DNA from 3 places in the Candidatus Merdisoma sp. JLR.KK011 genome. Region 3 is predicted to be linked to each of the others. Evidence: riboswitches for the same ligand, from Rfam matches in the RefSeq annotation. Region 3 holds a riboswitch; each other region holds the start of a gene.

Region 1 (3,278 bases), 1.9 Mb from region 3:
TTCTGCCTGCCTCTATTGCAGCACGAAAAGCAGATGCCATAAGCGGCAGATTGCCTGCTGTTGCAAGTGCAGTATTTGCCATAATAGCAGCTGCACCCATTTCCATAGCCTCACAAGCCTGCGACGGTCTGCCGATACCTGCATCTATAATAATAGGCAAATCAATTTCATCAATCAAAATTTGTATAAATTCACGAGTTGCAAGTCCCTTATTTGACCCAATAGGTGATGCAAGAGGCATTATGCTTGCAGCACCTGCATTGACCATATCTCTGGCAGCATTCAAATCAGGATACATATACGGCATTACAATAAAGCCATCATTTGCAAGGATTTCAGTTGCTTTGATGGTTTCTGTATTATCAGGCAAAAGATATTTTGAATCTCTCATAATTTCAACCTTTACAAAATTGCCGCAGCCAAGTTCTCGTGCCAGACGGGCAATACGGACTGCTTCCTGTGCATTTCTTGCCCCAGATGTATTTGGCAGAAGTGTTATCCCCTTTGGAATGTAATCAAGAATATTTTCCTGCTCCTTTGTGTTTGCACGGCGAACAGCAAGGGTAATAATTTCTGCCCCTGCATCCTTAACTGCCGATTCAATAAGCTCCAAAGAGTATTTGCCTGAACCCAAAATGAATCTTGAATTAAATTCATGACCGCCGATAATGAGTTTATCATTTTCCATTATAATTCCTTCTTTCTTATACTTCGTATTCTTCTGCAATTATTCTTAAAACCACATGTGCCTGATGTGCTGCACACACCATTACACGAGACGATACAAGTCCAATACCATCAGATACATCACTTGTTTCATCACCGCAAAGATAAAATCGTTTCGTTACTCTGCGAGTTTTTATACTGTTCGCCGATGCCATTCCTGACATACCCGAGCCTGCAGCTAAATACTTATCCGGGAAATTTTCCCTTATGCCGTTTACAAGCATTGCCTTTTCTTCAGGTTGGTCAAAGGCTTCACAAATTATATCAGCATTACATAATAGCGCTTTGATATTGCTCTCGGTTATACGGACAGTGTGAGTATCAATCTCAAGATATGGTGCGATTTGTTGCAAATTAACCTTTAACGCATCTGTTTTATACATTCCGATTTGTGAAACAAAATATTGCTGACGATTAAGATTTGACAAATCAACTTTGTCAAAATCAATCAATATAAGTTTTCCTATTCCTGCACGAGCAAGTGCTATTGCAATATTAGAACCAAGTCCGCCAAGTCCACAAATTGCAACAGATGCTTTACTGAATTTGCTTTGTAATTCCTTACCATGTCGTTCTTCAAGTGCTAAAAGCATTTCTTCTTTTGTGGGAATTAAGTGCATATATTAACCCCCTCCGACAAAGCTGACCACTTCAATAACATCACCATTTTGAATGATTGTTTCATCAAATTGACTTTTCGGCACAATTTCTTCATTACGCTCAACGGCAATAAACTTCAAATCATAATCCGTTGTTTTCAGATACTGTGAAATTGTCATTCCGACAGCATCTTTCTCAACTCCATTGATTTTCACCATAGCTTTTCCTCCTAAATAAAAAATAGGGAGCTACCAATTAAGGTAACTCCCATAATACAATACTATCAGTTGTCCCTACGTTGGCATTATCCAAATCAGGTATATCGGTCGAAAGTTATACTTTCCTCTCAGCCTGTAACACAAGCTCCCGAATATTTAATTGTTGAATTTATAATAACACCATTTTCAATAAAATGCAAGTAAATTGATTATTTGATACTTGATTTCAAATTTTATCGTTACTGTTCAGAGGTCAGCTTGTGATAAACAAACCGATGGTGTAGACTAATCTTAGTCGAAACCATCGGTTTTCTTTATCCAAATATCTCGGATACTCTGTTATATAAATTTGATTCTTCGTTTTGGCGTATCTGAATAAGCATGCTCATGCATTCACGTTAAGCAGGACGATTTCATCTTCCATATTTTTCATTCTCTCAATCCTCCGTTTTCATAAGGTAATTATACTATAGATGCCCTCAAAATGCGAATTTCCGTATTTGAGGGCATGGTCAATTTGACGGTGGATAATTTTAAAAAAACGAGTAAATATCAGGTGAAAAAGAGGGCAAGGAAGCATGCCTGGGACGAAACGGAAGACAGAAATGTGGATAACTTTCTGATAAATAAAGCGGACAGAAAAACTATAAACATCATTTTTCTGTCCGCTTTATTTATCCACATATAAAAAATTTAAATTTCGTCACTTTTCACAATCGTCAAATGTAGGGAGTGAACAGTAACGATAAATCTCCTCCATCAAAATTTATTTTAATCTGTCTATTGCTTTCTAAACCCTCATGCCCCACATTTGGCACCACCATAAATGAAACTGTGCAAGCGATAGGTTATTGAATTTGTTTTTGCCATTGTCTATACTATAACCAACGGCAAAGATCGTTTTAATTTTGGGCCTGCAGCCCGTTTTCTAAACTGATTTCAGGTACTCTCATTTGCACCACCACCTGTCCAGCCTCTTACGGCAAAAGGACGTACAGTAAAATGATAACAGACAGAGTACCATGCCGTAAATTTACCCAGGAGGTGCCTTTATGGATAGAATTTACGACAATTGTTGTGGTATTGACGTGCACAAAAAACTCATCGTTGCCTGCTTTCGAAAAGGCAATAAGCAGGAGATACGGGAGTTTGGCGCAACAACCAGAGAACTTCTCGAAATGGCTGACTGGCTCAAAGACGGCGGCTGTGAAATGACCGCAATGGAGAGCACGGCATCTTATTGGAAGCCTCTGTATAACATCCTTGAATCGTCCGGCCTGAACGCTATGGTGGTCAATGCCCGCCATATGAAAGCTGTCCCAGGACGCAAGACAGATGTCAGGGATGCTGAATGGATTGCGGATCTTCTTCAGCATGGGCTGCTCCAGCCCAGTTACATCCCTGATAAAGAGCAGCGGGAACTGCGTGAGCTGGTCCGTTACCGCAAGAGCCTTGTTGGTGAACGCACCAGGGAGCTCAACCGCCTCCAGAAGATGCTGGAAGGCGCCAACATCAAGCTGTCCGGTACTGTGTCGGATATCAACGGCAAGAGCGCGCGCAACATCCTGGAGTATCTTCTCACCGGGGCGTCCGTGGATGGACCGAAATATGATGAGATGTATGAACAGAAGATCATCGCCCATAATCTCAAGGCCACCAAGGAGCAGATCATAGACGACCTCAATGGTGTGATGAGCCCTCTCCAGCGCCGGATGATGAAGGAGCTTCTGGCAC
Region 2 (3,278 bases), on a different contig from region 3:
ACTATGAACGGGAAGGACGGGAAGCCGTTTAAGACCCGGGAAGGCGGCGTGATGCGTCTGGAGCATCTTCTTTCTGATATCAATGAGGAGATGTATCGGAAGATTGTGGAGAATTCGGAGGCGGAGATTCCGGAGAATGAGGCCAGAAAGACGGCTGAGATCGTGGGGCTTTCTGCTGTGAAGTATGGGGATTTGTCGAACCAGGCTTCTAAGGACTATGTATTTGATGTGGAGCGGTTTACTTCCTTTGAAGGGAATACGGGGCCTTATATTTTGTATACGATTGTGAGGATTAAGTCGATTCTCAATAAGTATCGGGAGATGGGATTTGATCCGGAGGCCGGAATGATCGGGATGCCTGGGAATGAGACCCAGAAGAATCTGATGCTTCGGCTGGCCCGGTTTAACGGGGCGGTCTTGAATGCTTTTGAGGAGCTGGCGCCTCATAAGATTTGTGCTTATATTTATGAGCTGGCGAATGCTTTTAATAAGTTTTACCATGAGACGAAGATTCTTGGTGAGGAAAATGCTGAGGTGCGAAGTGAGCTGGTGGCTGTTTTGGTGCTGACGAAACGGGTGCTGGAGACTTGTATTGGGATCTTGGGGTTTGAGGCGCCGGAGCGTATGTAGTGTGTGGGGGGACGGCTGAGCCGCAAAAGGCCGGGAGGCTTTTCCATATCTGTGTTCGGACGATTCGCGTACAGTCTGTCTGCTCTTGGCGGACGAACGCTTGGTGGTTTTGACAGGCTTTGCCTGTTGAACTTTCTTGGGCGTTTGTCCGCCAATATCAGACAGTCTGTGCGCGAATAGCCGGACACTGATATTGGAAAAGCCTCCCGGCCTTTTGCGGCTCAGCCTGGCTTTGGGGGTATGGTGTTTGGGTGGGTTTTAGGCTATGGCCATTTGTTTTACGCGGACGAAGGCTTTGTTGACGGCTGGGATGGCTAGGATGACTAATGTCAGGGCGGCTTCGCAGCCTAAGTAGCTGCCGTTGTAGGCGAGGGAGTATAGGGGGGCGCTCATTCCGGTGCCTTCGGCGTAGGAGGCGAAGAAGATGAGGCCGGACAGGAAGGCGAAGAGGTAGCGGCCCAGGACACCGGCTATGTAGCCTTTGATGAGGCCGTTTTTCTTGTTGTGGAAAAGGCCGGAGAGGCCGAGGGCGCCGAAGGCCAGCAGGTAGTCGGTGATCATCTGGGGGAGGCTGATGATGTAAGGGTCGGAGATGAGCTGCAAAAGGCCGTAGGCGAAGCCGGTGATGAGGCCGGTGCGCAGGCCGTACCAGTAGCCGATGCAGCAGATGAACAGCATGGAGAACAGGGTTACGGAGCCGCCCATGGGGGCTTCAAAGAGCTTTAGGAAGGATGTGATCATTCCCAGGGCCATGGCGACAGCGGCAAATACTAGGGGTTTTGTTTCGATGCGTTTGTTTTCTCCGGTGAGATAGCAGGCAAGAATTAATAAAATCAGAATGGCGGCTATTAAAGCGCCGTAGCCTAAGCCGGTTAGGGAGTAGGAGGTTCCCCACTCATCTACTACCTTGTTTACAAAAAGTGACATAAAAAAATCCTCCTTGATTGTGTGATTTTCACAGGAGGGGATACGAAAAGCAGCTTCCTTACGCCGGTATTAACCGGTTCAAGTAATGAGGGTCAGCGTGTACAATGTGCCACGCTTTCTCAGCCTTAGGCTCCCCTAGCATAATATTTGCTATGTGATTATCTTGAATATACTCTTGGGGGATAAAGTTGTCAAGTGTTTTATGGATGTTTTTTCAAAATGAAGATATCATACAAGAAATCAGCAGACATTCCGCGTATAATATGAAGCACGAGGAGGTGCTGCCATGCAGAAAGAAGTACGGACAGTCTGTTATGATGACGATCTGCAGCTTGAAGCATATCGCTTTGAGGGAATCGCACAGCCGTTTCCGAATCATTTCCATGATTACTATGTGATTGGCTTTATAGAAGCAGGGACACGCTGTTTGTCCTGCAAGAATAAAGAATATACAGTAGCTCAGGGAAATATTCTTTTGTTTAATCCCAGCGATAATCACAGTTGTGTGCAATGTGACGGCGGAACGCTTGATTACAGAGGTTTGAACATTCCAAAAGAAACGATGCTGTTATTAGCAGAGGAAATAACAGGACAAAGAGTCCCCATTGGTTTTTCGGAAAATGTCATTAAAAATGAGGAGCTGAGTCATTATCTCCATTCATTACATCAGAGCATTATGGATGGTTCAAAAGAGTTTGAAAAAGAGGAGATGCTTCTGCTCCTTATTTCATTGCTTATCGAGCAATACGGGCAGCCTTCCGGGAACTGTATTCCAGAGTACAGTGAAGAAATAGAGAATGCCTGCGCATTTATGTCAGAACATTTTGCGGAGCATATCACATTGGAAACTCTCTGCAAATGCAGCGGTCTTAGCAAATCTACATTGCTCCGAGCGTTTACTAAGTCAAAGGGAGTTACGCCGTATAGGTATCTTCAAATAATACGGATAAGCAAAGCAAAGGAACTGTTGGAGAAAGGCGCAGCCCCGGCTGACGCCGCTGTACAGACAGGCTTTTCAGACCAGAGCCATTTTTCAAATTTTTTTCATATGTTTATCGGATTGTCGCCTGCCGCATACAGACGCATTTTTAAGGAAGGCGGTAAGAATCATGGATAAAAAAACTACCATTGGGCATATCACAGCTCAGATTACGATTGTGATTTGGGGAACGACTTTCATATCCACCAAAATACTGCTTAAAGATTTTACACCGATAGAAATACTGTTTTTTAGATTTTTTCTTGGACTGCTTGTTCTGACGGCCGTTTATCCAAAACGGTTAAGAATAAAGGATAAAAAACAGGAGCGTACATTCGCTGCGGCAGGACTATGCGGAATATGCTTATATTACCTGCTTGAGAACATCGCATTAACCTATACGATGGCTTCTAATGTCGGCGTTATTATTTCTGTTGCTCCGTTTTTCACTGCTGTTTTATCTCATGTAATTTTAAAGGCAGAAGAAAAACTAAAAGCCGGTTTTTTTGTTGGTTTTATAGCGGCCATGACAGGAATATGTCTTATCAGTTTCAGCGGCGGGACCTTGCAGTTAAATCCTATTGGCGATGTTTTAGCGATTGCTGCAGCATTCGTATGGGCCGTTTATTCCTTGCTTACACGAAAAATCAGCGGCTATGGATATAATATCATTCAAACTACAAGGAGGATATTTACATACGGAATACTTTTTATGCTCCCGTTCCTTTTTGTTTTTGATTTC
Region 3 (3,278 bases):
GAGGAAGTAAGCCGGCCTTCAGCGTGGCCACCGCCTCTTCGGAGATCAGCCGGTCGCCGCTGGTGGCCACCATCACCGGGTCAACCACAATATTTTTCGCTTGATAAAAATTTAGCCGCTCTGCGATCTTCTCAATTAACCCACAGGAGGCCACCATGCCGATCTTGACCGCATCAGGCGGAATGTCCTCGAATACCGCATTGATCTGCGCTCCCCAGATCGGCCTGAATTCCGGCCCCTCCGCTGGGATCTGTCCCAGCGATTGATAATGCTGTTTTCATTGCTGTTTCTCCTCTGTATTATTTTTGTTGAGCGGCTTTAAGAGCAGCGCCTTAAGTCCTCCGCTTAAAGTTCCCCCAATAGCTTTGCGAATCCTCATGGATTTACCATTTTCTCTGCCAGCGCCAGCAGCTCCCGGCAGGCCCCCTCGATGTCCTCCGCTCCGAAGATGGCGGAGACTAGGGCCGCGCCGTCCACTCCGCTGCCGGAGAGTTGGAGGATATTGTCTCGGTTCAATCCGCCTATGGCTACAATGGGCACGTCTGCTGCGGTGCAGATAGCCTGCAGGGTCTCTCCAGGCATCACATCCACGTCGGTTTTGGTGCCGGTGGGGAACACTGCGCCCAGGCCCAGATAGTCTGCGCCGTCCCGGACGGCCTGGCGGGCTTCCTCCACTGTGTGGACGGAGACGCCCAGGATCATGTTTTCTCCTACCCGTCGGCGCGCTTCTTCCGCTCCCATATCCTCCTGGCCTACATGGACTCCGTCCGCACCGCAGGCAGTGGCGATGTCCACGTTGTCGTTGACGATGAAGGGCACCCCATACTGCCGGCACAGGGCGCAGATGTCCCGGGCCTCCTGGAGGAACGCCGCTTCGTCCAGTTCCTTCTCCAGCAGCTGTACGCAGGTCACGCCGCCCTTTAATGCCGCTTCCACCTGCTGGTATAGCGTCTGCTTTCCAACCCAGGCACGGTCGGTGACAGCGTAGAGCAGCATGTACCGTTTATCGCACTTCATAATTGGCTCCCTTCTTCAGCGCCGCCGGGGTCAGACGGTACATGGCGTCGATGATGTAGTTCCGGTAAGAAGAGCTGCCGTCCAGCTTGGTCATACGCTGGAAGGCGATCTCCCCACACAGTCCCATAGCGCGCACGGCAGCGGCAGCAGCCTCCAGGGGCCGGTTTGGATTGGCAGTGACAAAAGCTGCCGTCAGGGCGGAGAGCTGGCAGCCGGTGCCGGTAATGGCAGACATTTCAGGACGGCCGTTGCGGATACAGAAAGCACGTTCCCCATTCGTCACAATGTCGATGGCCCCAGTGATGGCAATGACTGTTCTGGCGCGCCGGGCAAAATCCTTGGCAAAGGCCAGCGTCCCATCCAGGTTTTCCCCTGTTACCTTATCCGCCTCGTCAGCGTCTACGCCCTTGGTAGTGCCGCTGCCCAGAGCCAGGGTCTTAATCTCCGAGATGTTGCTGCGGATCACGGTAAACTTCACCTTTTTCAGCAGTTCCAGAGCCGTGTCCGTTCGCAGCGTGGAGGCTCCAGCCCCCACCGGATCCAGAACCACGGGGTGCCCCAGTTCGTTAGCACGCTTTCCGGCGGCAAACATAGAAGGAATGGTGTGCTGGTTCAGTGTTCCGATGTTGATGTTCAGCCCATTGCAGATGGCTGTAATCTCCACGGCGTCCTCCGGATCGTCTGCCATGATGGGCGACCCGCCACAGGCCAGCAGCATGTTGGCGCAGTCGTTGACGGTGACATAGTTCGTGATATTATGGATCAGGGGGGGATTTCTGTCTAACATTCTCAAACATTTTTTCAAACATAGCTTTTACTCCTTTGAGCCGGGAGAAGACGTCTTCGTATGACGGCGTTTCTCCTCAATCTGCAGCAGGCCGCGGCTGCCGGCATCATTTTTTCCTGCAGACAACAAAAAACAGGGTACATCCCGACAGGATGCCCCTGAAAAAGTATACGCCCCTTGGCAGCTTCCTCCGGCGGCATTATCCGCATCAGGTGTAAGGGTCGAAGGTCTACCTTCCTCTCAGCCTGTCACACAAGCTCCCCTGTTTACTTTGTTGTAGGAATTGTAACACTGTATGTTCCATTTTGCAAGTGACTTTCATAAAAAACAATATGAATCGACAATAGTGTTACTGTTCAGAGGTCAGCTTGTGATAAACAAACCGATGGTGTAGACTAATCTTAGTCGAAGCCATCGCTTTTCCATCCAAAGTACCACAATATAAAACCAACAACCACCAATATCAATGATAGTATCTGCGTATTTTTCCCACTAAAAATCACATAGTATGCACGAGCACAGATAATGGAAACAGGCAAGGCCAAGGAATATTCCTACACCGATAACCACACCATACCATGCAATATTCCAGCCCTCTATTCCGAATAGATTTTTTCTCACATATGGTTGCAGCTGTTTCATCTCTTTCATACAACTAAAAATTCATTTTCCTGTTCAATATACTTGCAGAACACAAAAATACCGCATATTATTTCCGGGGCAAAATCGTCCATAGCTTCTATGTTCCAGCCGCCGACTATTCCCCGGTGGAAAATTTGAATAATTGATTTGCGGGATTTATCGGATAATAAATAGTTCTGGTTGTTCTGCATTACCAGCAAATATTCGTTTTTATCAAACACAACCTTTGCATGATCTACTCTCGGCATACGGCATAAAGGCCAGCCAACTACAGTTGGGTCATCTCCCTTTGCATAATCCGGATTTGCGACTGCACATTTATTACCGCTGCTGTCAAATAAGATATATTGACGATAACGGACATTCCCCGCTTCATTTGGCGGAACCTCTAAGTTTGCTATATCCGTGTGCATAAGCATTGAACCGTTTGCAGAATAGATCTTCTTTTCCGAACCTATAAAGCTGCCTTTTATTCGGGCTGACACTATATCATTGAAGTATAAAGTTCCTGCTTTCATTATGTACTTCATGTTATACCTCCTCGTATCAAACAATGGAATACAGCAATACTCCGGCTGCACCTGCCCCCAACATCACATAAATGGGATTTACTTTCCATTTCCTTAAAACAAAAAAGCCAACAACAAAAATAATTACAGAAATTATGTTGATTCCACTCAAATCAACCGGCAGGTTTCTTTCTCCGTAAAAAGCCATGATTACTAAGGTAATGCCAGCAGATGCAATCATGGCTGCAACAGCAGGGCGAAGACCTGCAAGCACCCCCTGTACCATTCTTAATCCACGAAAACGATAATAAATATAGGCAAGC

The links. A riboswitch is a leader RNA that binds a small molecule or an ion and turns the genes downstream of it on or off. The one in region 3 is predicted to bind thiamine pyrophosphate.
Region 1: linked by a shared signal. The riboswitch ahead of thiS (sulfur carrier protein ThiS) and the one ahead of thiM (hydroxyethylthiazole kinase) in region 3 are both predicted to bind thiamine pyrophosphate.
Region 2: linked by a shared signal. The riboswitch ahead of thiT (energy-coupled thiamine transporter ThiT) and the one ahead of thiM (hydroxyethylthiazole kinase) in region 3 are both predicted to bind thiamine pyrophosphate.

What each region holds. Positions count from the first base shown of each region.
Region 1 is NZ_JAYWSZ010000003.1:153,517-156,794, forward strand. Features, by position in the region: gene VV089_RS01655 (thiazole synthase) at 1-688, opposite strand, end outside; gene thiF (thiamine biosynthesis protein ThiF) at 705-1,346, opposite strand; gene thiS (sulfur carrier protein ThiS) at 1,350-1,544, opposite strand; TPP riboswitch at 1,600-1,706, opposite strand; gene VV089_RS01670 (IS110 family transposase) at 2,597-3,278, shown strand, end outside.
Region 2 is NZ_JAYWSZ010000006.1:252,853-256,130, forward strand. Features, by position in the region: gene argS (arginine--tRNA ligase) at 1-630, shown strand, start outside; gene thiT (energy-coupled thiamine transporter ThiT) at 889-1,557, opposite strand; TPP riboswitch at 1,596-1,704, opposite strand; gene VV089_RS24655 (AraC family transcriptional regulator) at 1,844-2,674, shown strand; gene VV089_RS24660 (DMT family transporter) at 2,667-3,278, shown strand, end outside.
Region 3 is NZ_JAYWSZ010000003.1:2,011,760-2,015,037, reverse strand. Features, by position in the region: partial or broken gene thiD (bifunctional hydroxymethylpyrimidine kinase/phosphomethylpyrimidine kinase) at 1-281, opposite strand, end outside; gene thiE (thiamine phosphate synthase) at 376-1,017, opposite strand; gene thiM (hydroxyethylthiazole kinase) at 1,004-1,804, opposite strand; TPP riboswitch at 1,973-2,078, opposite strand; gene VV089_RS10865 (hypothetical protein) at 2,452-2,976, opposite strand; gene VV089_RS10860 (chromate transporter) at 2,993-3,278, opposite strand, start outside.